4 regions of the Paenibacillus sp. FSL L8-0494 genome follow, and region 3 is predicted to be linked to each of the others. Evidence: riboswitches for the same ligand, from Rfam matches in the RefSeq annotation. Region 3 holds a riboswitch; each other region holds the start of a gene.
What was found. A riboswitch is a leader RNA that binds a small molecule or an ion and turns the genes downstream of it on or off. The one in region 3 is predicted to bind cyclic di-GMP.
Positions count from the first base shown of each region.

Region 1: another riboswitch for cyclic di-GMP. It lies ahead of NYE35_RS05050 (glycosyl hydrolase); the one in region 3 lies ahead of NYE35_RS21695 (thiamine pyrophosphate-binding protein).
Region 2: another riboswitch for cyclic di-GMP. It lies ahead of NYE35_RS02770 (choice-of-anchor A family protein); the one in region 3 lies ahead of NYE35_RS21695 (thiamine pyrophosphate-binding protein).
Region 4: another riboswitch for cyclic di-GMP. It lies ahead of NYE35_RS10825 (DUF6612 family protein); the one in region 3 lies ahead of NYE35_RS21695 (thiamine pyrophosphate-binding protein).

Region 1 covers NZ_JBBOPQ010000001.1:1,138,945-1,147,283, forward strand. Annotated here, with positions in the region: gene NYE35_RS05035 (glycosyltransferase) at 1-945, shown strand, start outside; gene NYE35_RS05040 (UDP-glucose dehydrogenase family protein) at 950-2,290, shown strand; gene NYE35_RS05045 (sugar phosphate nucleotidyltransferase) at 2,937-4,310, shown strand; cyclic di-GMP riboswitch class I at 4,447-4,526, shown strand; gene NYE35_RS05050 (glycosyl hydrolase) at 4,539-6,089, shown strand; gene NYE35_RS05055 (glycosyl hydrolase) at 6,243-7,763, shown strand; gene NYE35_RS05060 (discoidin domain-containing protein) at 7,815-8,339, shown strand, end outside.
Region 2 covers NZ_JBBOPQ010000001.1:595,617-603,955, forward strand. Annotated here, with positions in the region: gene NYE35_RS02755 (MarR family winged helix-turn-helix transcriptional regulator) at 1-175, opposite strand, end outside; gene NYE35_RS02760 (ASCH domain-containing protein) at 503-916, shown strand; gene NYE35_RS02765 (hypothetical protein) at 1,114-1,506, opposite strand; cyclic di-GMP riboswitch class I at 2,002-2,092, shown strand; gene NYE35_RS02770 (choice-of-anchor A family protein) at 2,201-4,474, shown strand; gene NYE35_RS02775 (alpha/beta hydrolase) at 4,624-5,559, shown strand; gene NYE35_RS02780 (NusG domain II-containing protein) at 6,379-6,768, shown strand; gene NYE35_RS02785 (Gx transporter family protein) at 6,752-7,309, shown strand; gene NYE35_RS02790 (ATP-binding cassette domain-containing protein) at 7,339-8,193, shown strand; gene NYE35_RS02795 (ATP-binding cassette domain-containing protein) at 8,184-8,339, shown strand, end outside.
Region 3 covers NZ_JBBOPQ010000001.1:4,762,358-4,770,696, reverse strand. Annotated here, with positions in the region: gene glpK (glycerol kinase GlpK) at 1-265, shown strand, start outside; gene NYE35_RS21715 (DNA-binding protein) at 280-495, shown strand; gene NYE35_RS21710 (ketoacyl-ACP synthase III) at 572-1,564, opposite strand; gene NYE35_RS21705 (hypothetical protein) at 1,619-1,969, opposite strand; gene NYE35_RS21700 (carboxymuconolactone decarboxylase family protein) at 2,177-2,545, opposite strand; gene NYE35_RS21695 (thiamine pyrophosphate-binding protein) at 2,556-4,196, opposite strand; cyclic di-GMP riboswitch class I at 4,352-4,448, opposite strand; gene NYE35_RS21690 (methyl-accepting chemotaxis protein) at 4,623-5,873, opposite strand; gene NYE35_RS21685 (helix-turn-helix transcriptional regulator) at 5,995-6,951, opposite strand; gene NYE35_RS21680 (SDR family NAD(P)-dependent oxidoreductase) at 7,111-7,944, shown strand; gene serA (phosphoglycerate dehydrogenase) at 8,299-8,339, opposite strand, start outside.
Region 4 covers NZ_JBBOPQ010000001.1:2,425,749-2,434,087, reverse strand. Annotated here, with positions in the region: gene NYE35_RS10840 (FprA family A-type flavoprotein) at 1-689, opposite strand, end outside; gene NYE35_RS10835 (CapA family protein) at 960-1,976, shown strand; gene NYE35_RS10830 (NADH-dependent flavin oxidoreductase) at 2,054-3,217, opposite strand; gene NYE35_RS10825 (DUF6612 family protein) at 3,330-4,184, opposite strand; cyclic di-GMP riboswitch class I at 4,302-4,393, opposite strand; gene NYE35_RS10820 (RNA polymerase sigma factor) at 4,597-5,115, shown strand; gene NYE35_RS10815 (DUF4179 domain-containing protein) at 5,099-6,712, shown strand; gene NYE35_RS10810 (Cof-type HAD-IIB family hydrolase) at 6,838-7,638, opposite strand; gene NYE35_RS10805 (pseudouridine synthase) at 7,673-8,339, opposite strand, start outside.

The DNA of each region.
Region 1 (8,339 bases), 3.6 Mb from region 3:
GCCTCCTGGCTGCAAAAGATTCCGGGAGTAAAGACCAATTTTAAAGGGGTGCTGCCACTTTATCCAATGGCCATCCGTGATTTGGACTTTCGCGGTTTCGATATCGTCCTGAGTTCCAGCAGTGCTTTTATGAAAAGTATTCAGGTTCCTAAACATACGTTTCATCTTTGTTACTGCCATACGCCTATGCGCTTCGCATGGGACTATGACACCTATATGGAACGTCAGTCGAATTCCGGGCTGTTCAAGAAAATGCTTAAGGTATACATGCAGCAGCTTAAAACGTGGGACCAACGGACTTCTAAAAATGTGAATCAGTTCGTAGCCAATTCTTCAGTAGTGAAGACGAGGATTCAGAATTATTATCACCGGGATGCAGATGTCATATTTCCACCGATTAATACAGCCCGGTTTACAAGCTCTTCTACCATTGGCGACTATTATTTAATTGTCTCCCGGCTTGTTTCCTACAAGCGGATTGATCTGGCGGTAGAGGCTTTCAATCGTAACGGTCTTAAGCTTTATATCGTAGGGGATGGACCGGATCGCAAGCGCCTCGAAGGCATGGCTAAGGATAATGTATCGTTTCTGGGCCGGCTAGAAGATGAGCAAGTGACTGGAATGATGGCACAGTGTCGAGCATTTATTTTTCCAGGAGAAGAGGACTTTGGAATTACACCGCTGGAAGCGAACGCTGCAGGAAGACCGGTAATTGCTTATCAAGCAGGTGGCGCACTAGATACTATTATTCCTTATGTAAATGGTGTGTTCTTTCAGCATCAAGAAGTGGAGGATCTACTTAAGGCTATTTATGAGGTAGAGTCCTACGCTTGGGATATCGATCAAATTATGGAGCATGCACGTAAATTCGATGAGCAGGCGTTTATGGTTAAGTTCAAGCAGTATGTTGAGCAGGCGTACGTCAATTTTCTAAAAGGAGGATGATTATATGAAGCTGACAGTAATCGGTACTGGGTATGTGGGTCTTGTATCTGGCGTGTGCTTTGCACTGGGCGGACATCATGTCATCTGTGTGGATAAGGACGAGGAAAAGATTAAGAAGCTGAAACAGAAGGAATCGCCCATCTATGAGCCGGGAATCGAGGAACTGATTGAACTGAATCTTCGTGAGGAACGGTTATCTTTTTCTGCGGATCTTCAGGATTCGGTGCGCCGTTCAGATATTATCATCCTTGCTGTAGGTACGCCATCACTGCCTAATGGTGAAGCAGACTTAACCTATATTGAGGGTGCAGCCGCTGAAATCGCTAAAGCGATGGAAGGGCACAAAATTATAATGACTAAATCTACAGTTCCAGTAGGGACAAATGAGAAAATCTCCAAAATGATCTCTAGCCATACCCATCATCCTTTTGATATCGTGTCTGCACCTGAGTTTTTACGTGAAGGCTCAGCGATTCGCGATACCCTCCATCCCGACAGAATTGTCATTGGTCTTGATAATCCAGAGCTGGAACCAACTATGCGCGAGCTTCATAAGGGTTTCACAGAAAATGTATTTGTAACAGATATACGCAGTGCTGAAATGATCAAATATGCTTCGAATGCATTTTTGGCCACGAAGATTTCCTTTATTAATGAGATCGCCAATATTTGTGAAAAAGTGGGAGCTGATGTAACCGAGGTAGCACAAGGAATGGGTATGGACCAAAGAATCGGGTCATCCTTCCTGCAGGCTGGCATCGGTTATGGAGGCTCCTGTTTCCCGAAAGACACTAATGCGCTCATTCAAATTGCGGGCAACGTCGATTACGAATTCAAATTATTGAAATCTGTAGTCGAAGTGAATAAGGGACAACGGTTTATGATCATCTCCAAGCTGCATGAATCACTTGGCAGCCTGCGCGGTTCGACGATTGGGATATGGGGGCTTGCCTTTAAGCCTAATACTGATGATGTCCGCGAAGCTCCAGCCAGAGAGATTGTTGAGGCACTGGTGGCTGAGGGGGCAACAGTCAAACTATATGATCCAATCGCAGCTACAAATTTCAGGCAGCAATACGATCATCCGCAGCTTCGCTGGTGCCATCTGCCAGAGGAAGCGGCTGAGGGCAGCGATGCCGTCTGCCTCTTGACCGATTGGAGCCTGCTCAAGGAGATTGATCTGCATCAGCTGGCGAAAAGCATGCGTAATGGGGTATTGATCGATGGACGCAACGTGTATTCCAAGGAGCAAATCGAGGGTACCGGCCTCGTTTATCATTCTGTCGGCCGCCCGCAGATGGGCGGATTGAGCGGTTATTCTGCTAGTGTGGCTGGAGCGGTTTAATCTAAGTTATATTGATTGAACTTGTGATTTTTCTATTTAGGGATGAGCCGTGACTCCAGAGAATGTTTGGACTTCCAGCCGCTGTTGTCTGCAGATTTCCTGATTTTAACCGCTGATAGCGGTAGAAATCCGCAGACAAAGGCGGATGCTATTGCTCCTCCAGTTCCAAAATTCTCTTCCGCCACTTCGTTCCCTTATTTTAAGGTTCTAAGCAATTTATAAAGTTAGGTACTCTGATTATATACCGCAGTAGCAGTAGCATTTGTAGTTGTCATTGTCTCTGTCTCTGTGGTGGCAACTAGTCTTGCTCTTGTAGTTGCAGTTGTTCTTGCAGTTGTTCTTGCAGTTGCAGCTGCCTCCCCCGGAGCAGAAGCAAATCTTTAGAAAAACGTGCTCGCTTCCGGCTGGTACAGCCCGGTGCGCATGGATCATTGTTAAAAAGTAGTTGGTTAGGTTAAGAACGGAAAGGGAATTTGGAACTGTAGAAACGGAGTGTTCGCCTTTATCCTCGGATTTCTACCGCGAGAAGCGGTCCAATCAGGAAATCTGAGGATAACAGCGATCGGAAGTCCAAAATCCCTTGGAGTGGATTCTACCTAACAAAGACATAGCTTTTAATACATTCCATTCAAGGAGGGTTCATTCTATGAAAATGGTACTTCTATCAGGCGGTTCAGGTAAACGGTTATGGCCGTTGTCTAACGACTCACGTTCAAAGCAATTTCTAAAGGTACTTGAAAGCCCTCAAGGTGAACCAGAATCCATGGTACAACGTGTCTGGAGACAGCTGGAGGAAGCAGGGATGGCAGAATCATCTTATCTAGCCACCGGCCGCGGCCAAGTAGAAATGATACAAAGCCAACTGGGAAGTCATGTGCCGATTATCGTTGAACCGGAGCGTCGGGATACTTTTCCGGCTATCGCCTTAACAGCTACCTATCTTTATTCAGTGGCAGGTGTTTCTCCAGCGGAGACGGTAGCAATATTGCCTGTTGACCCTTATGTAGAAGCATCCTTTTTCGATACCATAGCTATGCTTGAGGGGACCATGCTGGAAAGTGGAGCAAATCTGGCACTAATGGGTGTTGTTCCTGAACATGCCTCAGAGAAATACGGATATATTATTCCTACCACTGAAGAGGCGGGGGGGAATGGTTTTATGAAGGTGAGTCACTTTCAAGAGAAACCAGACCGCATACAAGCAGAACAGCTCATCGAGCAAAATGCATTGTGGAATTGCGGAGTGTTTGCCTTCCGTTTAGGGTACTTGTTAGATATTTTGCAGCGTAAAGGGTTGCCTTTAGGATATGAAGAATTGCAGAAGCAGTATAAGCTATTGTCTTCCATCAGCTTTGATTATGAAGTGGTGGAGAAAGAAGAACATATTGTGGTGCAGCCGTATGATGGATTCTGGAAGGATCTTGGAACGTGGAATACGCTGACAGAGGAAATGAGCAGCAAGCATGTAGGAAAAGGTTTTGTGACGGCGGATTCTGAGGGGACTTGCTTGATTAATGAGCTGGACATTCCGATTACGGTAATTGGTGCGAAGGATCTGATCATTGCGGCTAGCCCGGATGGAATTCTAGTTACCCATAAAGCTGAGAGCCCACGGATTAAAGAAGTGCTGAAGACCTTTGAACAGAGACCGATGTACGAGGAACGCCGCTGGGGCCATTACAAAGTTATTGATTATGTGAAATATGATGAAGGCAATGAAGTGCTGACCAAACGGATTTTTATATCCGAGGGGAATAATATCAGCTATCAATTACATCGCAAGCGTAGTGAAATTTGGACAATCGTCAGCGGCGAAGCAAGTATTGTGCTGAATGAGAAAAAACATAATGTGAAGGCTGGGGACGTGGTACGTATACCGGAAGGAACGAAACACGCGATCCTTGCTTTGACGGATGTTGAGTTTATAGAGGTACAGACGGGGTCTGAATTAGTAGAAGAAGATAACATTCGTATTACTTTAGACTGGAATGATATAGAACTACAACAATTCATTTCATAGGTCTAACCTATCTATTTAACCAATTCAAAATTTCTTGAAACAGGTAAATTGACTCAATTATCAAAAAAAGTCATAAAAACACTAAATATATCATTAATTGTCGTCGATACTTACGGTAAGAGAGATTATTTCTCTTAAATTGAAAAGGCAAACCTATCGAAAGGTAGGGACGCAAAGCTATAGGGCCTTCGAAAGAGTGGCAGCCTGGCTACCGAAAGGGAGATTATTTTGAAAGCTTACCGTACGTATCGATTGTTTGGTGCATTTCTGTCACTCGTCCTGTTTCTGACTGCACTTCCGCTTGCTGTTGGAATTTCGCCGTCTATTGTCATAGCTGCTTCAAATTCTGGAACGCCGGTTACCCCAGGTGCCTCACCTGAAGCCGTAAAGCTGCTTAACTATTTTTACTCGATCTCAGGAAAAGGCATTATTGCTGGTCAACATGACTATTTAGAAAGTCCAGATGAAATTAACAATATGCTGAAGGGAACCAGCGGACAATATGCGGCTCTTCACGGTTATGAAATGGGTGCGATCAGTGGTCAGTCCGAAGCAACGATGGCTTGGCAACGTCAAAATGTGGTGAACAGCGCCATCAACTGGAATAAAGCGGGCGGGATCGTAGCTATGACTTTTCATGCTAACCTGCCGGGCACCTCTTATGACTGGGATAATGTGAAAAAAACACTTAGCCAGAGTGAGTTCGATAGTTACGTTACACCGGGTACCAAGCAATATAATAATCTGATCGCTGAGCTTGATAAGGTGGCAGTCTCTTTAAAAAGCTTGCGCGATGCCAATGTTCCGGTGCTTTGGAGACCCTATCATGAAATGAACGGGAACTGGTTCTGGTGGGGGAAGAAAAATAACTTTTCTAAACTATGGAATATAATGTATGACCGTTTTGTTAACGTTCATAAATTAAATAATTTGTTATGGGTATGGAGTCCGAATGCTCCCAATGTTTGGTCAGATCCTTATGCGCTAACTTATCCAGGTGCTGATAAAGTAGATATTCTGGCAGCAGATATATACGAAAATGATTACCAGCAAAAATACTATGACAGCTTGTTGAGTCTAGCCGCAGGCAAACCGATTGCGATCGGGGAGAATGGTGAAATGCCTAATCTGGAGAAGCTTCAGCAATCGCAAAGTAAATGGACGTATATGATGAGCTGGGGAAAAATGCTTTACGAAAATAACAGTGCAGACACAATCAAAACATTTATGAATAGCAACTACACCCTGACCAGAGATAAATTAAATACTGGTCTGGCACCGACACCTAGCGCCGCACCAGCGCCGGCACCTTCCGAAGAAGAGGGGGAGGCAGCAATTCCTCTCGCGAAGGGGCTTGCAGGAGAGTATTACAACAACATGTTATTGTCGGGAGCGGCAACTCTTAACAGAACTGATGCAATAATCGATTTCAATTGGCGGCAAGGCTCGCCGGATGCCGCCCTCGGGATTGATCGTTTCTCCATACGTTGGAGCGGTAAAATTAAGCCGTTATATAATGAGCAATATACATTTTACACTACCTCAGATGATGGTATCCGTGTCTGGGTGAATGGGGAATCCGTGATTGATAGTTGGACTAAGCAAAGTGGTACTGAGCGTAAGGGCACTATAACGCTGAAGGCTGGTCGGCTATACGATATCAAGGTGGAGTATTACGAGAATGAAGGCGATGCGAGAGTCCGCTTGATGTGGGAAAGTGCTAGTCAAGCTAAAGAGACAGTTCCAGCAAGTGCACTTTTTCTTCCGGATGTCTCCTGATTGATGAAAATTAAAGGTCGATCCTTAGTGGCTCTGCGTTATTGCAGAGCTACTAAGCTATAGTCCTCATTAGGTCAGAAGACGATTGTCCGATAACAGGTATGTTTATTTAGCACCTGTAGAGGCAGTACAGCTACCGAAAGGAGGATTTATTTGCGTAAATATTATAAGAAAAACAGATTGTTGTTTACTATGTTACCGGTGTTTATTATTTTTTCCTTGCTGCCTTGGGGAGAGGTTAAGAGTCTTCCGAAGGCTATGAGTGTTTCTTCCTCTTTACCTCCGGTTATACCCAGTAATCCATCGGCTTCTGAAGAGGCTAAGCAACTGCTGAGTAATTTGGTGAATCTACGTGGCAAAGGGATTTTGTCGGGCCAGCATGATTATCTAGAAAGCCCAGATGAACTGGTTCATAAGCTGAAGAATACTTCGGGACAAAATGCCGTTCTACATGGTTATGAATTAGGGGCGATTAATAATCAATCCGAAGGGACGATCGCAGAACAGCGGCAAGCAGTGATAGACAGTGCAATTGAATGGCATCACGAGGGTGGCATTGTAGCCATGACATTCCATCAGAGTTTGCCGGGAACATCTCCAGAATGGTCCAATGTAAACAGAAGTCTCAGTCAAGAGAAATTTAATGCTTATGTTACACCTGGGACAGCTCAGTATAAGAGGCTAATCTCAGATCTAGACGAGGTTGCTGGATATTTGGGACAATTGCGTGATGCCGGAGTTCCAGTCTTATGGCGACCTTACCATGAAATGAATGGCGGTTGGTTTTGGTGGGGGAAAAAGGACAATTTTTCAGAGCTTTGGAGTATTGTCTATGATCGTTTTGTAAACACACACAAGCTAAATAATCTACTGTGGGTATGGAATCCGAATGCGCCGAATGAATGGTCAGATCCTTATGCTGCATATTATCCCGGTGGGGATAAACTCGATGTTCTGGCTGCGGATATCTACAATAACGATTATAAGCAGTCCTACTATGAGGATCTGCTCGCATTGGCCGAGGGTAAACCTATCGGAATCGGGGAGAGCGGACAGCTGCCGAACCCGGATGTATTAACTGAGAAACAAAATAAATGGGTCTATATGATGACCTGGGGAAAATTACTGACAGAAAATAATACGCTACAGTCAATTAAAAGCTTTATGAAAGACTCGTTTATAGTATCGAGAGAGGACTATGTTCTCACAACAGGAGGTCCTTCGATAGCACCCGTAACTCCGGTAACCCTAACGGGTTTAACTGGAGAATACTATAACAATACTGATTTAGAGGGAGAAGCGGTACTTATCCGCGATGACCGTAAGATTGATTTTAATTGGCATGGTGCGTCACCTGCCTCAGGGATAAATGAAGATCACTTTTCTGTACGCTGGAAAGGGAAGCTCAAACCCAAATTCAGTGAGAAATATACAATTTCAGCATCCTCTGATGATGGAGTCCGTGTCTGGATTGACGGAAAGCTGATCATCGACAATTGGAAAAATCAAAGTGCAACCCTTCATAAAGGAAGTATCCCGCTCACAGCTGGAACGCTTTATGATATCCAAATTGAATATTATGAGAATGAAGGAGATGCCAATCTTCGTTTGCTATGGGAGAGTTCCAGCCAGAAGCAGCAGGTAATTCCACAAGGGGCATTGTTCCTTCCTTAATCTAATGAAATGATAGGGTAAGACATTCCGGAAGAAAGAGAGGACCTATGGATGGGAATAACGAGGAGAATATCTAATAGAAAAAATAAGATATCTGCAAACAAACCATTACTGTTATTACTAAAATTCGCCGCATTAACCGTCTTGTTTCTGTTGTCTGTCTCTGTCTTCGGAACGAATAGGACAAACGATTATAAGGTAGGTGCCAATATACCGAGACTATCTGCAGGAACTGATGCTGCAGCAGAAATACCGGATGGTACTGTGATCTGGAATCTGGGACAACATGATGGCTCAGCAGCTGAATTCGCTGCGAGTGGCACTTCTGGCAGCAAGAAGGACTTTAATGTTCCTTCTTCGGTGCTCAAATCATCGGCTCTGCAGAGCTTGCCTGCAGGCTTGAATGGAAAGACCCAGCCGGAATTAACGATCACATATCAGCTAAATAAGATCCCGGAGAATGGGGTCTTATTTAGCGTAGGTATTCTGGATGCGTATAAATCCGTGCCGCAAATGAGTGTGTTCTCCAATCATCAATTGTCGGGGATCATTCAAATTGCAGGCGTTGCTGGCACA
Region 2 (8,339 bases), 4.2 Mb from region 3:
GATCCGAGTAAGTTCGCTCTGCAATCATAGCTGGAGTTGTTCCTTCTAAATGAATAGATATATCTTTTAATACTGCCCATTGAGGAGCTGTTACATTATAAAGTAAAAGTTTTTTTGTTAAGCTTTTTTTCATTTCAAGACTTACTCTTATTAATAACTGTCCTGGGTTGTCCATAAATTAATTCCCCTCTTTATATAGTTTGCACACTAACTACTTGATTAGTATACAAACTATATTCTCCTTTATCAATTTTAATTATTTTATTTGTTTAAATTGTGGGGAGTTACAGGTGAATGTCAATAATATTGATATTTAGAACTTTTGTTTGTATATAATAAAAATGAATGTTCTTATTTTTAGAGGCGATCAATCATGGAAATGAGTATCGACCAAACGGTTGGGATTATTTATCAAGTCAAGGAGAGCAAGATTACACAACGCGAGATCGAGATCCGTGGCATCCGTGACAAACGTCCAACATAAACAAAGGGGATAAATATCATGCGGTGTATAACAATACGGCAGCCTTGGGCGACCTTAATTGCTCTTGGTGAAAAAGAGTTTGAAACTCGTTCATGGAGAACAGCCTACCGCGGCGAGTTAGGCATCCATGCCGGAATGAGGATTGACAAAAAGATTTGTGAACAGGAACCGTACAAATCAGTATTGGCGAAACATGGCTATACAGCGAATAATTTGCCGACAGGAGCTATTATTGCTACAGGTCAGCTCGCGGGATGTTATGTGGTTACTCCAGAGGTGGATTTAAGGGAATGGATCAATGGGAACGAATATGATTTTGGCGACTATAGCGAAGGACGTTTTGCCTGGAAGCTTGAAGAGGTTCACTCACTGCGCCATCCAATTCCAGCCAAAGGTCGGCTAAGCTTGTGGGAGCATTCGGATCACTTCTGAACGGCGAATGATATTTTTAATGTAATTTTTATGTGCCTATCAGCTTTTTTTCAGGTTCGAGGTATATATTGAAGACACCAAACACCCCCCAGTGTTTTGTGGTATATCTCTCTCAGGTCTTGCCAACTCCCATGGTAAGGCCTATTTTTTTGTTCACTAATTGATTGGGGGGAGAGTAGAGCGGCTTCTATACAGCTTTATTTAATCTGATACTGTTCTTCGTAACTCTTAAAAGAGGAAATATCCAGCCCTAGGTATCTGCGCATATGGATGGCAGCCTGAGCCGCAACAATGTCATTCAACAGCAGCATTCGTTCGTGATAGCCACGACATATATACTTGGCTTCAATTCCCGTATTAAGTCTGTTTTGCTCATACACCTTGATTCCCCGTCTTCTCATTTCTGCACGAACATCCCTTAGATCTGTTGTAGCTACTGCAGCAGCTGTTCCAAGCACCTCCAGATAAGGGGCGGGTGTTCGTAAGTGTGTAGATAAAATGGCGGAGTCCCGTTCGAAAGCTGATAAAATCATCGGAAGCAATAAATAAGATTTCACCAGCATGTTGTCCCTGCTTTCTGCTCTATGCATGAATCTCATCACCTCTAATAGGAACGTATATTCGTATTCTACCCCGATATTCCAAAAATAATCAATGGTATTTCTAAACAGCTTATCCAATGTGATTAAATTCACAACTAAATAACGAAGAATAAATTATATTAAAATTGTAATAATAAAAATTAATGTATCGGACGCACATAAAGGAGAATTATGATGGAAAAAGAGGGCAGCCTCCAGCGTGGATTGTTTTTTGGTTTAATTCTGAGTGTTCCCTTATGGATATCCATATTGGGCTATATACAGTTACTTTAAAATTTAATGAAAAACCTTATGCGAAGCGCCTTTAGGCGCTTTTTTTGTATGGTAATAATGAGGGGGATCATCGAAAGGAATTGATTGACAATTGTGGGTGTCGGGCGCTAAACTGTTATTAATTCAAAAAGTATTAAAAGTCATAGACGGTTATTGGAGAGAATGCTTCGGCTACCAGTTCTGGACTTGCAGTGTAATACATATATATAGTCATGATAATAGCAAACCGTCTGAAAGGGCGGGACGCAAAGTCCAGGAGTCTAAAGTGTCTTAAAGGCACAATGACCGTCCGACTGCCATGAGAAGGGAATTCCACTTCTTTTTGGCGGTCTTTTTTGTTGTTAGGTCCTTTAGAGTTTCTGGTAATTATTCTGATTAATATAAATCATAGTTTTAGGAGGTGTGCCATTTGAAAAGAAGAATAAGACCGTTACTCTCGCTTGTATTAGCTGGGATTTTGACGGTAGGTAGTGGGCTTTCCTCATTAGGAGCTGGAGTTGCTGGAGCTAGTAGTTCTTCTACATTGGGAATTGCAGGGGTCTACAACGTGTTTATTCTAGGGGATATAACAACGGTTTCGGATACGGAAGGAAGGTTTGCTGCTGGAGGTAACGTTAACTTAACCAACTATAGTGTTGGAGATAGGTTGACCGCTGCTGAGGTTTCCTTGACTGACACACTTGTTGTTGGAGGGAATCTTACTTTCAACGGAGGTACTGTTTATGGGAATATCGTGCACGGGGGAGATTTTTCAGGGAATGTAACGCTCCTCAAGGGAGGTACAAAAAGACAGGGGAGTACGATTGACTTTTCAGCCGTAGGTCAGTCTTTGAAGGACAAATCAGCAGAACTTGCAGCATTGCCGGCGAATGGAACAACAGTGTACCAATATGGCAGTCTTACCCTGACAGGTACAGATCCTGCGGTCAATGTTTTTAATGTTCCAGGAGATAACGTCTCTAATACCTATGGAATTACAATAAATGTTCCTTCAGGATCTACAGCAATTATTAATATTGATGGTTCTAACGTAAAAATGAAAAACTTCGGATTTCTACCTAATAACGTGTTGAACAGCAAGAAAATTTTGCTTAACTTTAGCCAAGCTGCGTATCTGGATATGGCAGGCATAGGTGTAATGGGAAGCATACTTGCCCCCTATGCTCATGTTGATTTTATTAATGGTCAGATTAACGGTACTTTAGTGGCGGCTTCACTCAAAGGGACTGGTGGTGGTGAATTTCACCACTATCCATACGATGGTGATGAACCTGGACCAACGCCAACAGTGACACCAACGCCAACGCCAACAGTGACACCAACGCCGACGCCAACAGTGACGCCGACGCCGACACCGACAGTGACACCAACGCCAACGCCGACAGTGACACCAACGCCAACGCCAACAGTGACACCAACGCCAACGCCGACAGTGGCACCAACGCCAACGCCGACAGTGACGCCAACACCAACACCATGTCCGACACCAACGCCGACAGTGACGCCAACACCGACGCCAACGCCTACGTCAACACCAACAGTGACGCCGACACCAACACCGACACCGACGCCGACAGTGACACCGACACCGACGCCGACACCAACACCGACGCCAATACCAACGCCGACGCCAACAGTGACACCGACGCCGACAGTGACACCAACACCGACGCCGACAGTGACACCAACGCCAACACCAACACCAACGCCGACGCCAACAGTGACGCCGACGCCGACACCGACACCGACACCAACACCGACGCCAATACCAACGCCGACGCCAACAGTGACACCGACGCCGACAGTGACACCAACACCGACGCCGACAGTGACACCAACACCGACGCCGACAGTGACACCAACGCCGACGCCAACACCAACACCAACGCCGACGCCAACAGTGACGCCGACGCCGACACCGACACCAACACCGACGCCAATACCAACGCCGACGCCAACAGTGACACCGACGCCGACAGTGACACCAACACCGACGCCGACAGTGACACCAACGCCGACGCCAACAGTGACGCCGACACCAACACCAACGCCGACGCCAACAGTGACGCCGACACCAACGCCAACGCCAGAAGCAACACCGACACCGACGGTAACACCAGAAGCAACACCGACACCGACGGTAACGCCTGAAGCAACACCGACACCGACGGTAACGCCAGAGGTAACACCGACACCGACGGTAACGCCTGAAGCAACACCGACACCGACAGTAACACCAGAAGCAACACCGACACCGACGGTAACGCCAGAGGTAACACCAACACCAGAGGTAACACCAACGTCGACACCAGAGACTTCGGTGTTACCGACACCAACGCCATCATCCGTAATTGGCACTATAGTTCTTGCAGAAGATCCTGTGCCGCTTGGGCCTGTAGCTTCTCCGACACCAGCGCCAGTACCAACACCGTCGAATAGCACAGAAGTACTTGTTGATGATGATGAGATCCCATTAGGCCCGGTACCGGCAGTGACACCAACGCCAACACCAACACCTGATGAAATCATCGTAGTGGACGATACGATCCCATTAGGTAAGCCACCTGTGAAGGAATTGCCAAAAACGGGTGAATCAAGTCCTGCACCTTACTATGTAGCAGGTTTAGGTTTTGCACTTATCGGATTATTAATGAGAACCAAGTTCTCCAAAAAGAATAAATAATAAACGGTAGAGCACAACATAGAGTCGCTTTCGGGGGGTGTCCCGATGGCGGCTCTATTTGTATGTCATGATTGCGATAGTTTGGTGCATTCTAAGTAGATGGTATACTCGTGTTGCAAAAGAAATGAAGAGGGGATGGCGAAGGCGAATTGATATGGTTCATTATTAGCGCTGTAATCATCATAGGGATTCTAATCTATGTGGGATTTTTCTTCTATGGTATTGCTATTAAACGAGCACCAAAGGTATTTCTAAGTAATAATCCTAATCTGAAGGCTGATCCTCCGGTTGCCGGAGCTTCTTGGGGGGAGGGGAAGGATTGGGTCTCTCGCCAGAGCTTCGAGAATATTGAGATCGTATCTGCAGATGGACTTAAACTAAGAGGTTTCTTACTCCAATCTAATCGTGCTGCGGGACGCACAGCCATTCTAGCCCACGGTTATTCAGGTAAAGCAAAGGATATGGGGGCGTACGCCAAAATCTACTACGAGAACTTAGGCTTTAACATCCTAATTCCCGATGCAAGGGGGCATGGAGATAGCGCAGGGGATTACATTGGTTTTGGTTGGCCGGAACGAAAAGATTATTTGCAATGGATTGAATACATGATTAAAAAGACTGGGTCTAGTGCTCAAATTGTGCTTCACGGTGTTTCTATGGGCGGTGCTACAGTGCTAATGACCTCAGGGGAAGATCTTCCGCCGCAGGTAAAAGCTATTGTTGCGGACTGCGCTTATACCTCAGTAAAAGCACAATTATCTTACCAACTACGGCGCATGTATCGTTTGCCAAGTTTCCCTTTCGTTCAAAGTGCAAGTCTAATCACCCGCTTGAAGGCGGGGTATGGTTTTGGTGAAGCCTCTGCATTAAAACAAGTGCGGAAAGCGAAGGTTCCGATTCTTTTTATTCACGGGGATGCGGATAACTTTGTACCTTTTGCTATGATGAATGAATTGTATGAGGCATGCCAGAGTCCAAAAGAGAGGCTCATAGTGCCGCAAGCGGGGCATGGATTGTCTTATGATACGGATAAGGCGGGGTATATAGATGTAGTAACAGCTTTTGTAAGCCGATATGTAAAATAAGTCCTGAACGTAGACAGCGCCCGATATCCGCTAGGTAGCGGTTATCGGGCGCCTATATTTTTCCACACATGACGTAGTCCTTGAATAAGGATCGTACCGTCATGCTTTCTCGTTATATTCATCCCCCGCCGTTCGTGAGTAACGGGTGTCTTGATTCCTTGTTATTTCCAGCAGCCGTGTGGCGAGAATAATCCTTCCAATACGACAAAAGCCCTACCTCTCTTTTGCCCTTGCGGCTCCATTGACCGCGCCAGTGTGAATCGGAATGCTATATTTCGAATTTAATCTCATAAAAAGGAAGAGTACTGCAAGAAAACATAAAGCCTCTTTGTCCAAAATGCCGATGTGTATAATAGTCGGCCTGACATCTTCTTGGTGGGGATATTCAATATATCGAAAAACAAATACCATATAAATATAACACACTATTGTTTAAAAGGCAAATATAATAATGAATTCCAAGATAAGGTTTATTTGATTCTAGAGAGAAACAAACCTCGATAGGGAGCGCTTAGATTTCGAAAGTAACTTAAATTGGGTTAATTGTGAATTATTCCGGAAAAGCTAGTAAACCAGAGGAGATGGGCGATCTCGGTGCAAATGGGCTAAAATGTAAGTTGGATATTTTTGCAAACGCTACAAACTACAACTGAAAATGCCAGAGACGAAGGGCTTGTGTCTGCTGGGGTTATTTTGCGTGCCTATTTTGTGAACAGCTCTCTAAAACTGACAATAAACTCCAACATTGATTGAAGGATTGAGGGTAGACCGTTATAATTAATAAGTCTGGATTTTAATTAAAAAATAAGGGAGATTTTTATGAAACGCGCAGATGTGTGGCTGATTTCCATCGTATTGATTGCTGCGCTCGCTTTTCTCGTACCGAGATGGTTTTCGGACAATGATGACAAAGGTGGGGCCGGTAAAAATCTCATAGCCAATGTAACGGTGGACGGTGAGTTATTTAAAACGGTAAAGCTTACAAAAGAAGAACAAACCATTGAGGTCCGCACGGAACGCGGCTATAACATTTTGAAGGTGCATGATTACGGGATTGAAATGTACGATGCCGATTGCGCTGATAAAGTTTGCCTAGGTTTTGGTTTTATTACCCTGCCCAAACAGACGATTGTCTGTCTACCGCATAGAGTATTAGTCGAAATCACCAGTGCGTCGGGGGAGGATGATATAGATGCCTATGTCCAGTAGTGAATCTGCAACAGCTTTAAAAAGAACAGTGATTATTGCGATTTTCGCCGCAGTGGCAGTAGTGTTAAGTTTAATAGAGGCACAGATTCCGTTATCCGGGATGGGACTGGTGCCGGGTGCTAAGCTCGGACTGGCCAACATTATGATTTTGACTTGTATTTACTTTTTACGTGGACGGGATGCTTTCCTGCTTGTCATCCTCAAAACACTGCTTACTGCATTTCTGCTAGGTACCTTCTCAAGCTTGCTGTTTAGTTTATTTGGTTCACTTTTTAGCTTTGTTGTTATGTTTGTGCTGATGCTGATTAGTGGCAAAGGTAAGAGTATAAGCTTGATCGGAATTAGTATAGCTGGTGGGGTTGCACATAATATCGGTCAGCTGCTGGCAGCTTCTATGGTATTTGCATCACTTAGTATTTTTTATTATCTTCCCATGCTGCTGATCACTGGGGTAGTAACAGGAATTGCCGTGGGCTATGCAGTCCGTTATTTGGTGGCGTCATTGTCAAAAATATCGCTGTTTGAAGAATTTTTGGACTGATTAGTCACATCAGCGGAAGGATGACTAACATGAATGAATCATACGAAGGTCAAGACTTAGAGGGAGAAGGACAAGCAGTCATCTCTCTGGATGGGGTATCGTTTGGCTATGATCCCGAGCATCCGATTCTTCAAAATATAACGTTATCTATCTCACAAGGACAATGGGTCAGCTTGGTTGGTCCTAATGGCTGCGGGAAGTCTACGTTGGTCAAGTTGCTTAATGCTCTGCTGCCTAAGGGGGCTGGTGAGATTGAGGTTAGTGGCATGCTGCTTAGTGAGGAAACGATCGGAAGCATTCGGCAATGTATCGGAATGGTGTTCCAAAATCCAGATAATCAGTTTATTGGAGCCACTGTAGAGGAAGATATCCTATTCGGCCTGGAAGGGCTTTGTTTGCCGTACGAAGAGATGGCTGAACGTTTGCACTCCTATACGACAAGACTAGGAATAAATCATCTGTTGTCCAAGCATCCGGGTGAGCTGTCGGGAGGCCAAAAGCAGCGTGTTGCTATCGCTTCCATTCTTGCTATGGAACCAGGCATCGTCATTTTTGACGAGGCCTCTTCTATGTTGGATGAAGGAAGCAGAAATGACCTTCTCGGCATTCTGCAGGATATGCGGGCAGAAGGGAAGTACACGATCCTCATGATTACGCATGATGCAGATGAGATTTTGGCATCGGATCGGGTGCTTGCGCTGCATGGAGGTAGTTTGGCTGCAGATGTTACACCGGCGGAGTTGTTCCGGAACGAGGAGCTTCTGGAAAAATGCCATCTGCGTGAACCTTATCCTTGGCGCCTTGCACGCGAGCTGCAGAACCAGGGTATTCATGTGGATGTTCCGATCAGTGAAAAGGAGCTTATAGACACGTTATGGCCATAGAATTACAGCAAGTAAGTTACACCTACGCTGACCGAAGCCTCTGGAAGCTGACGGCGCTCCGGGACATTAACCTCAGTGTACCCATTGGCTCGATGGTTGGTATTGCGGGGGCGACGGGCTCAGGTAAATCGACGCTGCTGCAAATG
Region 3 (8,339 bases):
CGATTTGCTGATGCAATTCCAGTCTGATATCCTGGGCAGTGAGGTTACTAGAACCACATATGCGGAGACAACAGCGCTAGGTGCAGCGCTTCTGGCCGGATTAACGTCCGGAGTCTGGACACGTGCCCAGCTAGAGAGCTTCAACAAGGCTGAGTGGGTCTTCTCGCCTGAGATGGGTATAACTGAGCGGGAAGGTCGTTACAACGCCTGGAAGGACGCTGTAGCGCGTACCATGGGTTGGGAGAAGCATGAAGGATATCAGTGATAAAGGGGCTGTATATGTCTATGATTAACGGAACCGAATCTGATCTGCCGGGCGGACTATCTAAGCCGGCGCTTCGAGCCCTGCATGGGGCTGGATATGTTCAGCTTCAACAATTCAGCAAGCTTACGGAGGCAGAGCTTCTGCAGCTACATGGATTGGGGCCAAAGGCGATCGTTCTACTGCGGAGTGCTCTTGCGGAAAAGGGGCTCACCTTTGCAAGTAAGTCCTGATGTTGCGTTCATATTTATAACAAAAAGCGACAAGCTTAGGTGAATCCCTAGCTTGCCGCTTTTTGTTATATAGCTCCTAATATTCAATAACAAATGCTACATTTTGCCAACCGGCGCCCACTGTCCAGAACAGGACTTTATCACCACGTTCGATCTTTCCAGTAGTTACAGCTTTATGTAGAGCAATAAATGGGCTGCTGGTAGAGGTATATCCGAATTCATCCCCTATGTATACCGCTACATTGCGATCAATACCGACTTTCTCACACATCTCTAAGATATTAGGCAATGAAAACTGTGAGAAGCAGGCTGCTTTAATGGCTTCAGGCGCGATATTGTTGTTAGATAGTAGAGTACGAATAGACTCAGAAGCAGCATCTATGCAAATGGAATCATCAAAAGGAATAAACTTCACATTAAACTCTCCAGCCGCTACACCTTGTTTACCCAGTTTAGCCAGGCCTGCGCACGGGAACTTGGAATTATCGCAAACACAAGGATTCGTTTGGTAGATAGAGTCAATGAAACCGACTACATCCTCAGCTTGTTCAAGAATGACTGCCGCCGCTGCATCACCGAAGTTAGCGTAGTAGACTGGATCATTCTTATCGGCATGAGGGGTTACATAATCGGAGCCGATTATCAACGCTCGTTTAATCCTAGGATTCGCTTGCATCTGACGGCTAACCTGTTCCACTGAAGCCGTCATACCCGCACAATTAGCATTGCTGTCAATGCAGATTGTATGGGATGCGCCTTTGATCAAACGGTGAATCATTAATGAGTTGGTAGGAAAGATATACTCAGGAGTTTGACTTGCATAGGCAATAAGGTCGATATCGGCACCTGTGAGACCACTTTTCTCCAGAACATTCCGGGCAGCCTCAAAAGCCATCGTAAGGGAATTCTCATCCGCATCCTTAATACTATACCGTGTAATACGACCTAATGCGGATAATAGACCTCGAATATCAATGCCTTTTTCGTCAAAATGCTTAATGAAAAAGTCGTTACCAACTATATTGCTGGGATGATAGATATCAATGCCTTTAATACGAATTCCGGTCATAATACGCCTCCAGGAAAGCAGTAAAATGTGGCCTACATATTAAGATTAAAAGATCTAGACTGTAACCGCAGAAATGATCTCGATGTTATCGAGTCCAGCTTTACGGCCAAGACGGGAAAGCTGCATTTTGAGGATCGGGTTATTTTCAAGCGTTAGATTTACTTTTACAAACCCATCATTCTTAAACATTACAAAGCAGCTTTCTAAAAGAGGTACCACATCTGGTGCAGTTACATTTAGCTTTCTGCAGTCGATTTTTAGTTCATAGTCAGCTGGAGTAATTGGATTGATAGTTTGTTGATAAGCTTGAATAGATTTTAGACCATCTTCTTCAGAAAATGTTCCATCCAACTCAATGTTAATAACCTTATTTGCAGTGTCTGTCTTCAAAATGAAACTTCCCATGCCTAAATCTCTCCCATAGATTGAATTTGTCCAAAACAGTTCGACTGCAATATCCAGCCCTTTATATATCCACTTAGCTGTTTTATAAAAGTCAAAATTCGACACTATACAGCAAGTATTGGGATATTCCGACTCTATTATAGGCATATTTTTCAAGTGCATGCAATAATAAAGTCGAATTTTGTATATTGTTGTCGAACTGTTGGGTTATTGGATTTCTTCTATGGTTGCAAGCAGGATATTAAAAGCTGTGATGATTCTAGGTGCCCCTATAACGGGTACTAAGTGTAATAGAATACCTTTAAGCTGTTCTACGGTGACTCCAACACGAAGGGCCATGACATAATGAACACCCAGCTGTTCGAATTGACCCATTGAAATTAAAGATGAAATGACTGCAATTTCCTTCCAGTCAGGGGCTATAGTATTACGTTGAAAAATATCGCCATAGGCATTCCCCATAATAAATTCAGCCAAGTCAGGGAAGTGGTCTTTAATTGGAGCTAGTGCTTTTGCGCCATAGTCTCCTGATAGATTCGTGAAGTGGTTGAGACCACTGTTGATATTTTCCTTCATGGTTAGCCTCCTAGTTTAGGTTCAAAGTACGGTGTGCAGTCGGAGGGACTTCATCACGGTCTGTTAGTAGTTCAATAACGGCAACATGGTTTAGAGCTACCGCATCTTTAATTGCAGCTGTGAATTCATCCGCAGTCTCACATTTGTAGCCTTTAGCACCTAGAGATTCAGCGAATTTCACGGCGTCCATTGGTACTTCATATAGAGTTCCATCGATACGACCTGTGGTTTTCTCCATACCCTTAAGAGCCATATCTAGTTGCTTATTATTAACCACGATAAAGATGACAGGGATATCTTTGCAGACAGCGGTGTTAATCTCAGCGCCGAGCATCATGAAACAACCATCACCTGTAATGCAGAGGACAGTTTCTTCAGGAGCTGCAACTTTTGCACCAATAGCCATGCCGATCGAATTACCCATGCAAGCAAAATAAGCATCAAAAACAAAGCTGCCCGGTTTCTTAACCTTGTACCATTTTGCAGCGTGGAATCCATGGCTTCCATCATCAACGAAAATTGAATTATTATAAGGGATCAAATCACTTAAAGTGCTCATTACTGAAGCCAGTGAAAGATTCTTGAGGGTTGGAAGCTCTTCTGAATAATCAGCATTGGCCAAAGCCTCACGTTTGGTGATTGTGCTTGGGTCAATATGATTTAGGCAGTGCACCAAATTATCGCGCAGGTCCCCAGTGACCGGTATCGTTTTGGACAATAGGATTTTTCCGACAAAGGTTGGATCAATATCAAATTGAATTAAAGTTGCTGGATGATTCTCCCGTTTAAGATTACAGATGGTCATATCACTTAAACGTGATCCAAGCACTATAAACAGATCGCTTTTATTCAATAAATCATCCCCGTGGGTCGAACCGCCAACGCCAATAGGACCATGATAGAGCGGGTGATCCCAGACTATAGCCCCTTTTCCACCAGGAGATGTTACTACAGGAATATTAAAAGTTTCTGCGAGTTGAACAAGCTCTTTATGTGCTCCGGAGCGGTTAATTCCTTTACCCGCAATAATCAAAGGATTCTTAGCAGCTTGAATAGCATCGATGACTCTATCGATATTAGCTTGACTAATTAGAGACTCTCTTTCAGGGATTACAATATTGCATTCTTCCAATACTTCAGTTTGTACATCAAAAGGAATACAAAGATGAACAGGACCCCGTTTGGTGAGGGCCACAGAAATCGCATGATTAAAAATAGTACCAAAGTGATCCCCACGTTCAACCAATTTACTGAACAAGGTGGCAGGTCTGAACATATCAGCTAAATCAGCCAGAAAAGAGGTGGAGTCCTGACATTGAGGAATTCCAAGCTCTGTAATGGATTGGTGGCCGGTAATAAATAGGACAGGTAGGTTGTTAGCTTTCGCATGTGCTGCTGCTGTAAGCAGGTTAGTTCCCCCAGGACCCGAAGTACCAAATGCTACGCCTAGGTTACCTGTTTTCAGCGCATACCCTGCTGCTTCGAATCCGGAGCTTGCTTCATGTCTGCCGGGAATAAATTCAATACCGTAATCGACCATCTTTAGAACTATTGGACAAATCGATTTGCCAATGATCCCAAAAGAATGGGTGACTCCTAGGTTACGTAGTGCTTCCGCCATGTAATCTGCGACTGTCTTCAAAAGAAACACCTCACAAGTTTTTTGATATATATTAGTTATTAATCTACCGAATAGATACGATAGATCAATATACTCAAAAAGTAAAAACCTGTGCTCTATAGTAAGCACAGGTTGGTGGCATAAGGCGCCGCTAAGACTGAACAATAGTTCAGCCGTCCTGGTTCCTCTGCAACCTGGCAATCATGGCCTCAAACGAAAAAATGAGGCTGTAGATCCATGGTTTTGCGTCATCCTCTTTCGAGGATTTTGCCAATATTAATTTATAGTTGATAAGAATAATTTTCCTTTACAATATATTCCTCATTAATTTTTGTCAACATAATCCGCTAAAAAAACTCGAAATTTGACGAAAGTCTTGTCCAAGAGATGAAGTTTTGCCTCGCGAAAAAAACTGCCACCTAAGACTCAGCTTAGGTGGCAGTTGATAGTTTTGAACTAGAATTTAAAGATATGAATGGTTTTTTGCAGATTAAATACGGCCTGGGTCATTTTTTCCGTTTCTTCTGCAACAGACTGCAGGGCATTAATCTGTTCATTCATAGCCGCCGATACCTCTTCAGTGCCTGCAGCGGTTTCTTCGGTGATTGCTGAGATATTCTCAATTGCACTGGAAATTTTCAAGGCACTTTCTAGCATAAGATCACTCTCCGCAGAGAATGAAGAGATTTGCTCGGTAATGTACTGCACGCTTTGTACAATTTGTGCGAAAATATGGGCAGATTGAGTGATCATTTCATTCTGAACCTGCACAACCTCTTCATTGATGGCGATATTATCGATGGCTTGTTTAATATCTGACTCAATGCTGCGGACCAAACCGAATACTTCTTTTGTGGAAGCCGTAGATTCCTCAGCAAGCTTGCGAACCTCTTGAGCGACAACGGCAAAACCCCGACCATGCTCTCCGGCACGAGCAGCTTCGATGGAGGCATTGAGTGACAGCAGGTTGGTCTGCTCAGCGATCTCTGTGATGGTCTTGGTGATCATCGTAATCCCGCGGGCATTTTGTGAGAGAGCTTCAATAGTATCAGCCACTTTTTGTGTAGCCTCTATGTTTTTACGCATGCCTTCAGCCTGTGTATCTACGGATTGGCGCCCTTGCTCAACAAGTTCTAAGGTATGTATTGAACGTCTGTTCATTTCTTTGGTGGAGTTCGTATAATTGGATACTTTGGTCTCAATGTCTTTAATGGATTCTGTCATATCAGCGATATCCGTAGATATTTCATTTGCACCAAGAGCGAGCTCGGTAGAAGAAGAGGCTACTTGTGCCATAACAATTTTCAGGTTCTGGTTCTTATCTTCGATTCCGCGGCTTGCATCCATTACTTGACGGGTGATCTGCGATGCATCGGTCAGAATCTTCTTGAGCTTATCAATCATTGTGTTAAAGGAGCGGCTTACGTCACCCATTGAACCATTTTCGTCCGCTCTGCTAGTGAAATCCCCCTTCGAAATACTGTGAGATACATTAGCAATATCATCAAAAGATGATGTAAGCGTTCTCTCCACGAAGCGAGCAACAGGTAAAGTCAGACCTGCAAGAACAACTACTAGTATAATTCCTACGAGAAATTGACCTAGAATCATTAACGTAACTAAGACAGGAATAGCAAACAGTGCGGCAACGAGGTAACATCCGGCAACAATTCTTTGTTTTAACGGAAGTTTGTGCATCCAGCTCATTGGTAAAATGTCCCCCTTATTAAATTTTATGTAATGGTGTTATTATAGGGGATTTATAGGTCATTGGTCTATAGAGAAGTGTCATAAATCTTCTTTAAGTAGTAGATATTTAGAATTCATGTCAAAATTCCTCATATATTGTGGAAATTGTTTTAATAGCAGACTTTACCATCCCTACTAGTTCGGTAGGAGCTAAAACAATAACTGAAGGAGAAAAAGAGAGTACGATACGACAGGCAGATTCTATAGTATTAAACTCGGCCTCTACGTTCATCCACCCAGTATTAGCAGAGGGTTCTACTAAAGTTATAGTTACATATCTTTCACGTTGTAATTCTTTAAGAATAGACTCATTCACCTTTAATTTCACTACATATTTTGGCAGAGCTGCTTTAAAAGCTAAAGTCGACTGTTCCCAGTAGCTTTTTAAATCAAAAGTCTCAGGTCTGACAAATGATTCATTAGTTGCTTCAGCTTGTATTAATCTTGACACGCGAAAAGTCCGCATTTCACCCTCGGTTCGTGCCACTACATACCAAACTCCACGTTTTGCGACTAACCCAAGAGGTTCAATAAAACGTTCCTTCGTCTCGTCATTCCGTGGGTAAGTGATCTTTACTTTACGATCTTCCCAAACAGCTTCCTGCAGGATAGATAGGAACGGATAGGTCTCGTCGGAAGGGTGCCAGCTGGCACCATCAATATGGATGCGCTGGCTTAGGTAACTGGCTGGATTATTCGTCCTAGATGGCGAAGCAGCCTCCAGCTTGAGTACGGCAGAAGAAAAGTCGTTTTGTATACCCAGATCTTTTAAAATCGAGGAGTCTGCGGACAGCAGCAGAGTAGCAATCTCTGAGGGCTTCATACCCGTTAACGAGGTTCGGTATCCTTCCGTGAGCATCCAGCCCCCTTCGCGTCCCCGTTCGGCAAGAATCGGTATTCCTGCTGTACATAAGGCTTCCATATCTCTAAACACAGTTCGTTCAGACACTTCTAAGGTCTGGGCTAGCTCACGGGACGTCATCTTTCCACGATTTTGCAGCAAAAGTAAGATGGATAACAAACGATCGGCTCTCATTAAGGGAACATTCCTCCTCCTAATAAATGTTAGTCAGTTCTTAATTAATTATTATATTATATATGTCAGTTGATGTCATATTAAAGAATTATACTTATATAAGGTAAGGATTAAATATAGAACATTTAGAGAAAAACAAATGTAGAAAGGATTGAGAACATGACTTTAAAAGGAAAAGTAGCATTGGTCACCGGAGGCAGCAGAGGTGCTGGTAGAGGAATTGCATTGGAGCTGGCAAGGAAAGGTGCATTCGTTTATATTACGGGCAGAACGACAGAGGCCTCTGGCACAGGGCAAAGCAAGCGGAGCATTGATAACGTGCTTAGGGAAATAAAAGCGGAGGGAGGGTCCGGCAGCGCCATACGATGTGATCATACAAAAGATCAGGAGACAGAGACGGTCATTCGCCAGATTGCTTCAGAGCAAGGGCGGCTTGATATTTTAGTCAACAATGTATGGGGCGGCAACGATTTACTTATTGAGCAGAAGTCTTTCTGGGAGCTTCCAACAGCGCATTGGGACAATATGTTTAATGCGGGTGTGAGGGCACAGTTGGTAACAAATTATTACGCAATACCTTTAATGCGCGAGGCAAAAGCTGGCGGTCTAATCATCCACACAACCTTTTGGGATCATTACAAATATCTCGGAAACTTCTATTATGATCTTTCTAAAAATACACTTGTGCGCATGGCCTACGGGTTATCGATTGAGCTTAAAGAGGACAACATTGCAGTTATTCCTCTTACTCCGGGCTGGATGAGGACAGAGGCGGTGTTGGAGAGCATGAACACGGATGAGGAGCATTGGCATGAGGTTGAAGAATTGCAGATGACTGAATCCACAACCTATATCGGTAGGGCAGCCGCTGCTCTCGCAACCGATCCTGAGGTTATGTCTATGACCGGTCAACCGCAGCAGGTTGCTAAGCTCGCTGAAAAGTATGGATTTACCGACATCGATGGGCGGACTGTTCCCGCATTCTTAGTCTAAACAGCAAACTTGATCTGTTTGATCCCATTTCTGTGTACGAAGCAGTAAAGGACAGAGCTGATCTTAAATGCAGCATTTTCGTATATTTAGGACGCTATCGGTCCCCATAGACGCTATTGATAGGCAAAACACCTGATTTAGCTCTCTTTTTGAGGAATAGCGGCACTGGAGTCCGAAACACTGCTTCAAAGGTGAAGTTATTGCTTATAAGGCCATCTGGGTCCGTAAGTCTCCAGGGGAACTCGATTCGGTGTTGTAAATGAAGCCGAAATAGGTCGACGATCAACAACAAAAGCAGCGAAACTCCTATAAGGGGAGAGTCGCTGCTCTGTTGTTTGATTTCTATCTTATTGCTTACAGAAGAATGATTTCTTCGGCAGTGTTGATTTCTGGCA
Region 4 (8,339 bases), 2.3 Mb from region 3:
TCCCGGATCACAAACCCATGGGAAGGAGCGATCATCCGGATCTCAAGATCCTTAACAGCCTCTAACAGGGTTCTTACATATCTTCTGTGAGGATGAATAATTGCTGCGTAATAGCCCTGGAAATCTTCCGTAATATCAAACCCGGCTTCATCGCTGAATAGATTCTCCACCGCAACATGCGTGCTGAAAATATCACAAGGAAATAAGATTTGATCTTCGATACAATAGGTGATCATCGTTTCTGCGGTATGGAGATACGGTGTTTCTTTAAACAGCAGCGTTTTCCCGCCAATATCCAGCTTATCTCCGTCTTTAACCACCAGGAAGTTCCGGCTATGAAGCTTGTACATTTCCTGCAATTCGGGAACAGCAATCTCGGTGCATACGATCGTGGCATTTGCAGCCTTGGCAGCGAGAGCTGCCAGTCCACCAGAGTGATCAGGCTCTGTATGATTAATTACAATGTAATGGATATCTAGAAGATCAATCATTTCACCCAGACACTCGGCATATTCACGTCCGAATTCCATATCTACGGTATCAATGACAGTTGGTTTACCTGTTTTTAATAAATAAGAATTATAGGTAGTTCCTTTTGCCAGAATCAGGCGGTGAAATGGAACCTGGCGGTTATCGATTTTGCCTATCCAGTAAGTATCCTCGGCGATTTTTTTGAATTGTGTACTCATTTCTTTAACCTCCAATGTTTGATTGATAATGTTTATCAACAACCTTATTTTATTATGGTTGCCAAACAAAAAAGAGGATTTGAATCAAATTATAAAAGTTTGAAAAAAAATGAATACCTTAAATTTAGACGATCTAAATAAAGTGATTATGCGTTGGGTCACATTTTAAATAAAAAGCCACACAAATGTTTGCACTTCGCCTTAAAGAAAGAATAACCCATAACAACTTTATGCCATATCCTAATGAAAATAATAAAAAGGTGGATATCCATGACTGAAATACAAATAGCTGCTGTGGGAGATCTAATGGTCAAACGTTATATTATTTCGGATGCTAAACAGCCTGACGGAACCTATTCGTTCAGCCCCCTGTTTGCAAAAGTAGCTCCTTATCTAAACCAGGCTGATTTGACGATTGGCAATCTCGAAACCACCTTTGCTGGAAGTGGCCCCGAGTGCCGGAAAAGCCCACGTTCAGGCGGTCCGATATTCAAATGTCCAGACGAACTGGCCCCTGCACTTAAGCAAGCCGGATTCGACGTATTAGTAACGGCCAACAATCATTGCATGGATTATGGTGCCCCGGGTCTGGTTCGGACGTTACGAGTTCTAGACCGTAATGGAATCGACCACACGGGAACAGCTAAATCATTAGAAGAATCCAAGAGAACGCTTATTAAAAACGTCAAAGGAATTACGATCGGCATCCTCTCCTACACAGCAGGAACCAACCGAATTCCTGTACCAGTGAGTAAGCCATGGCTGGTTAACCGGATATCTACGCCCAAAATCATTCGGGAGATTCGAGATTTAAAAAAGAAAGTCGATCTAGTCTTGCTTTATCTGCATTTCGGAAGCGAATACCGTTACACTCCAAACAAGAGGCAAAAAGAGCTGGTCAATCTCTTCTTTAAAAATGGCGCCGACATCATACTGGGGTCTCACCCACATGTTCTACAACCGTTAGCGCTTCGTGGAAAAAAACAATTCGTTATTTACTCATTGGGGAATTTTGTTTCGACTAAACTAATGAATATTCCTTATACACAAAGCGGTATCATTCTTACGCTTAAAATAAAGAAGGATGAAAAAGGACACACGAGTATAACTAACGTAGGTTACATCCCGACTTGTGTAGATCGAAGAATAAAAAGCGGCAGGAAAATTACAGAGATCATCCCCATCCGCGACGCATTAAAGAAAAGCGACACCGACATAAAAACAGAACGGCGAAATCTCATGAATCGAATGTTGAAACATACGACAACAATCTTAAAGAGGGAATAGAGTCGTTACAGAAAAATAACGTTCCGCGGAATTACCGCGGAACGTTATAGATTTAGCGCTCAAAACTGTGTTTGGGTTTAGCGTAAACGATCAGGCATCATTAATTTAAGGAATTCTAGAATACCATTCTCTACTACGAGTTCTTCTCTATCTTGATCAGCAAGTACTCTTCTGATGATATCTTCATTACCCTCCAGCACTTTACTTGTCCAATGAGGATCAATGATAAGAGAACGTCCTACTGCTACTAATTCAGCATTTGTCAACGTGTCCTCTGCGTCCTGTTTGGTACGGATATCTCCGACCCCAATTAAAGGTACACGGCCATTGATTTTCTCATGTACATATTGCAGGATTGATTTTTCTTTAAAATCTTCTGATGCAGATACTTTCTTAAAATCCCCTAATGAAATATGCAGATAATCTAGCTTTTTATCAGCTAATTTATCAATGAGATAAAAGGTATCGGTGATTTTAATTCCAGGCTCTTCATATTCTTCTGGAGAAAAACGATAACCGACAATAAAATCCTTAACCTTTGAATTGTCAACGACAGCAATAACCGCATCCACTAATTGGTTAATGAAATTAAATCTTTTCTCTAAGCTTCCGCCCCATTGATCATCACGACGGTTGGAGTGTGGAGAGAAGAACTGTTGGACTAAATATGTGTTTGCTCCATGAATTTCTACCCCGTCAAATCCAGCTTGAATAGCTCGTTGAGTCGCTTTTTTAAAATCCTCAATTACACCGAAAATTTCATCTTCTGTTAATGCTCTTGGAATTTCTGCATTCGGACGTTCGGCAGCAATGGCGCTGGAGGAAACGGGTTGTACGCCACGTAGTATTTTTGAATCTGTCATTCTTCCTGCATGGAATAGTTGTAAAATAGCTTTTGTTCCATTTCGTTTAATAGTAGATGCTAATCGGCTAAGGCTAGGAATAAATTGATCGGAGGAAACACTAAGTTCACCTTCCCATCCTTTTCCACCCTCTTGTACATTTGCTGCCGCAGTGATGACCGCACCTACTTCGCCCGTTCTTAGTGAATAGTATTTCAATTCATCTTGTGTTACTACACCGTCATAAAAGCTCATTCGCGTGGTCATTGGAGCCATAACCACTCGATTTTTTAATGTCAGTCCTCTGCGAAAAGTTAATGTTGTGTCTAGTGCTATCATCTTTTTCCCAACTTTCATTAAATTATATTTAAACAAAATATTATATACATGCGCATACATATAAATTACAGCAATGATTTATTCTTGTCAACTAATAAACAACTGCTGTTGAATACAGCAAAAAGCACTGTTCAGCGGAACAGCGCTTTTTGCTCGATATGAATCGTCCTTATTATTCTAGTTCGGCCGGTTTTACAATGGCTGTACCTTTATTATTCTTGGAGTATTTAGCTTCAATTTTCGTGGTGTATGTATCTTTTGCTCCATCACTTACCAGCACATAACTCAGATCGACTGTCAGCTTTTCCGTTTGCCAGGTCTTAGTATTGACGAATAATTTCCACGTTACGCTTTTGGGTTGAACTGTCTCACCATCCCAGAGGTTCTCCTGGTCATAGAGTTTGATTATCCCCTTAGCTGCTGTCGGATCGGTTACAGTGAATTGTAAGACCGTTTGTGCGCCAGCAGTGCTGACTTTCATGGATTTTTTATAACTTTTTACCGAATCAAGCATGGAAACAGGATCGTATTGGCCTTTAGAGTAAAAGGCATCCCATTCCGTTTTCTCCAGTCCAAGCCAATACTGTGCATCAGGATCGATCGGCTCCCCGTCATCGTCGTAACCTGAAGAATCGTCTTCAGATTCATCGATAAGCTCACTTCCGTCTACAAGATAGTAAAACTCCTTATCGTTGGCATACAAGCTGTAAGATGTTTCTAAAAGACTGCTAGCGACAGTACCTGCTGCGGCAAAATTCGGCAGACGGCTGATATCCAGCTTCAGAGTGTTGGTGTTGCTGATACGCACCCCGCCGCTTTGAATATCCTGTTTTTTGGTCACATCCAGATGGAAATTCTTTATTGCTTTGGAGGCTGCCGTTACTTTGCTGATCATCTGATCCGCGGTTACTGCTGTTGAGGTAGCTGCAGACACTACTCCAGGATTAGACATCCATCCGATCGTTCCGGACAGCAATAAAGCACCTACTGCCAAACTAGTACCTATTGTTTTGAAAAAACTGTTCATGTACTTCCCCTTTCGGCCCCTTGCGATAATGTAACGCCGTATAGGTCGAAATAATAAAAGAGCTCAAAATAGACTACATATTCTTAGAGCTATCCTTTATGCTTCATAAGACATCCCTATGGCGGCCTGGCGATCATTTCCTTCTGTCGAAAGGCTTTAGACCCATGGCTTTGTGTCATCATCTTTCGATGATTTTACCTTTAACGCGGACATTCAATTAGTTTTAATAGATTAGGGACGCATGTCCCACCGCTAATTTTATCATGGTTATAATTACCTGTAAACGACTTATCTTCCATTCGAATTCGCTATGATACTCAGAAGAAATACTACAATCAAAATGAAAAATGAACGATTACATACGCTTATAAGTCTTATTAATGAGAACAGCAGAGACAGGGGGTGCAGCAAAATGAGTGACCGGGAAATTTTCGAGCTCTATAAAGAACAAGTATATTATTTTTGTTACTACTTAATGAAAAATCAGGCAGATGCGGAGGATATTTCCCAAGAGGTATTTGTAAAAGTTATCTTAGCGGATAAGTCGAAGATAAGAAACTTGAAAGCTTGGATTTTACGAATTGCTTCGAATGAGTGCAGCAGTGTGATCAAAAGGCGTAAGACGGGGTGGATGAAAGAAGTACGTAATTATTTACTATCCAGGTCTGAGGAATCAAACCCTGTAGAAAAACGTTTGGATCGACAGGAAACTAAAAAAGAATTACAAGGGTTATACAGTCAGCTTCCTGACAAAATCAGAATGGTAGTAGTCCTTCGTTTTATAAACGAATTGACTGTACCCGAGATTTCTAAAGTTATGAGCATACCCGAAGGAACTGTAAAATCCAGACTGAACAAGGGACTTAAAATACTAAATAGAATGGGTGGAACCCAACTAAAGGAGCTGAATAGTAATGAGTCTCTATATTGAAAAAGATAAACATATTCCCCGACCGGATTATGATTTGATGTGGACTGCCATAGAACAAGAAGCTTATACACGTCAAAGAAATCTGCATGCCTCCCAGAATACTCCTAGGTCTAATAAAAAGCTTATTCCTATCAGTATTGTCTTCTCTTGCCTCTTACTTGTAACCATTCCTGTATTCGCTAGTATGACGATTAATTGGGATAAAATTGGTGGTCGAAGTGTGAGCAATGCATTAAATAACGGCATCGGTCAACAGTATAATCTTCAAACTTCCATTTCAGGAGTAACAATGAATTTGAACGGTGTTGTAACTGATGGAGAAAAAATGAAAATGCTGTTATCACTTGATACTAAATCTGATCTATCCAAATATACTGGATTTGCTACAGAGGAAAACATCATGACTAGTGAATCCAGTGCCAAGGCAAAGGTATACGGTTATTTAGAATACGATCCTGAAAGCCAGAAACTCATTGGAGTATATGAGACACCTGATACATTAAAGGATGATAAAAAGGACTACAGGTTTGAAGCACGGAATCTCATTTTTTACAGTGATCGGAATATTCCCTTACAATCTAATCATCAAGCAGGGGATACTATCAATACTGGAGTTAAGCAATATCCAAGCATTCAAATCGAATCCGTTCGACATGTTTCCAATCAAACCATTATCCGTTACAAAGTCGCTGCATCACCATCTGACTTAGGACGGGGTAACCCACATTTGGTAGTTAGTACTGGTGGTCAAGAGAATGAAGCAATTCCAACCATCATGCCTAACGAAGGATCGGATTTATTTATTGAACAGGTCTTTAATATAACTGAATCAGATTGGAAGGAAGCTAGTCTTCATTTTAGTTACATTGAAGAAGCGAAACGATTTTCAGGTACGTGGAAGTTCGATTTTAACGCAGATGGAAAAAAAGCAAGTGAGGCGATTTACACTAAGAAACTGTATAACAGTCCTGAATTTCAAGAAAAGACCGGTATGACCTTAGATCAGCTAGTGGTTACCCCTTTGGATATCCAAATTCTAATAGATGAAAATGATTCGCTTAAAAAAGGAATTGTCCACTATAATACCGCTCAGTTGGTTATAGGTGATCAAACAATCACTGGGGGTTGGAATTTGAAGGGAGATCATTCCGAAAGCTACCAGCATTTATTTCAATTCGAATCTCCGGAATGGTATAACGACTGGTCCGATGTTCCAATGAAACTTATATTAAAGGATGCTGTCATTGAGAAACGTGATACTACTAAGAATTGGATCACTATAAACAAACCTAAAGAAGAAAAGCAGTTCACTTCACTTGATGTCGATGGGTTAAAAATTGAATTCACTTACTATACTGAGGGGGGAAATTTGATTGTGGAATCAACATCCAAATCTTCTGGCTTCAAAAGCGTTAACCAAACTACGTTACGGATTAATGGCAAAGAAGTTGTGCCTGAAATTACACCTAAGGGCATGATATCTACAGGAACTAATATTGATAGCTACAAAGATATCCCTTTCGACGAAAAAATCGAACTGAACCCTGGTATCTATAAATATAGCGATCCTAGCCGGAACGAGGAAATTAAACTTTAATACAGGAAGTTAATCTAGGGGCGGATTATTTTTAATAGAATCAATTCTGTTTATGTATCTCTTTTATTTCCTTCACAACAAAAAAAGCATAGAACGGACTCAAGTCCGCTTTATGCTTTCCATTATTAAGATAAACAATATTTAACCAGCGCATCTCGCACACCATGCTCGTTGTTAGACCCCGTTACAGCATTCGCTGCCGCTTTGACCTCAACCGGAGAATTATCCATCGCAACGCCCATACCCGCGTATGTAAGCATAGAAATATCATTAAAATAATTACCGATCGAAAGAACTTCCTCTTGCGGAATTCCCAGCTTCACAGCCAGATTCTTTAAGGCGTTGCCCTTGGAGGCTTCCGGATGCATCAAATCAACGAAAAATTCACCACTGCGCAAAATATTGTACTCATGGGTCCAAGTACGCCATTCACGTTCAGCTTCGTCAAGGATTTCTGGTTGTGTAAATACAGTAAACTTAACAACCGGTTCACGGAAATCTTCCCATGCTGGCAGTGTAGCCGGCACGATACGGAAGTGTTCATACATATAATTGGCTTCTTTGGTCAGGTTTTCTACATTATCTACATACATATCAAAAGCCGTATTCACATCATAATGAATATCATGCTTTCTACAATAATCAATATAAGGGTCAAGACCACGAGCATCCATACCGTATTGATGCAGCACTTCCCGATCTTTCACACGAACCGTAGCAGCTCCGTTATGACCCAGCACATAACCAGACAACCCCATTTCCTCCATAAAAGGAATCGAGTTCTGCGGACTGCGGCCGGTACATAACACGATCTGCCCGCCAAGACGTGTAACCTCAGCAATGGCTTCTTTATTCTCAGTGCTCAAGTGGTGATCATCATTCAACAGTGTACCATCCACATCTAGTGCAATCAGTTTGTATCTCATACTCCCACCATCCTTGTCTTTCTTTTTCTATATATTATTGTTCTGGTGCTTCTGTACTTAAGAGTGCCAGTTCCTCTAGCGTAAGTTCCCGGCTAGCTCCCATTGGCAGACTTTCGTCCAGCCTCAATTCTCCCATAGATACTCGTTTCAGAAAAGTGACTTTTTTGCCGACAGCTTGGAACATTCGCTTCACCTGGTGAAACTTCCCTTCTGTGATGATCAGCGAAATATGTGAGATTACTTTACTGCCGCGTTCTCTTCCCAATATAGTTAGCTGTGCAGGTAAAGTAACATATCCATCTTCCAGCTCGACACCTGCCGCAAAAGCCGCTACATCGTCTGCATCTACGTCTCCCTCAACTGTAGCTTCATAAGTCTTAGGGACATGCTTGCGTGGCGATAGTAGTTCGTGGGCAAGCTTTCCATCATTGGTGAGCAGAAGCAGCCCTACTGTGTCCTTATCTAACCTTCCTACAGGAAAAGGTTCAAACTGTACATATTCCTGCTTTAAAAGATCCAGAACGGTCCGATCCCGCTTGTCCTCTGTTGCCGACAGAACTCCCGGTGGCTTATTCATCATAAGATAAATAAATTCACGATAGGTAACAAGCTCGCCGCCAACCACAATTTTATCGTGATAAGGGTCTACATGAAATCCACTATCCTTGACGACTGCACCATTCACGGTAATTAAACCTTGC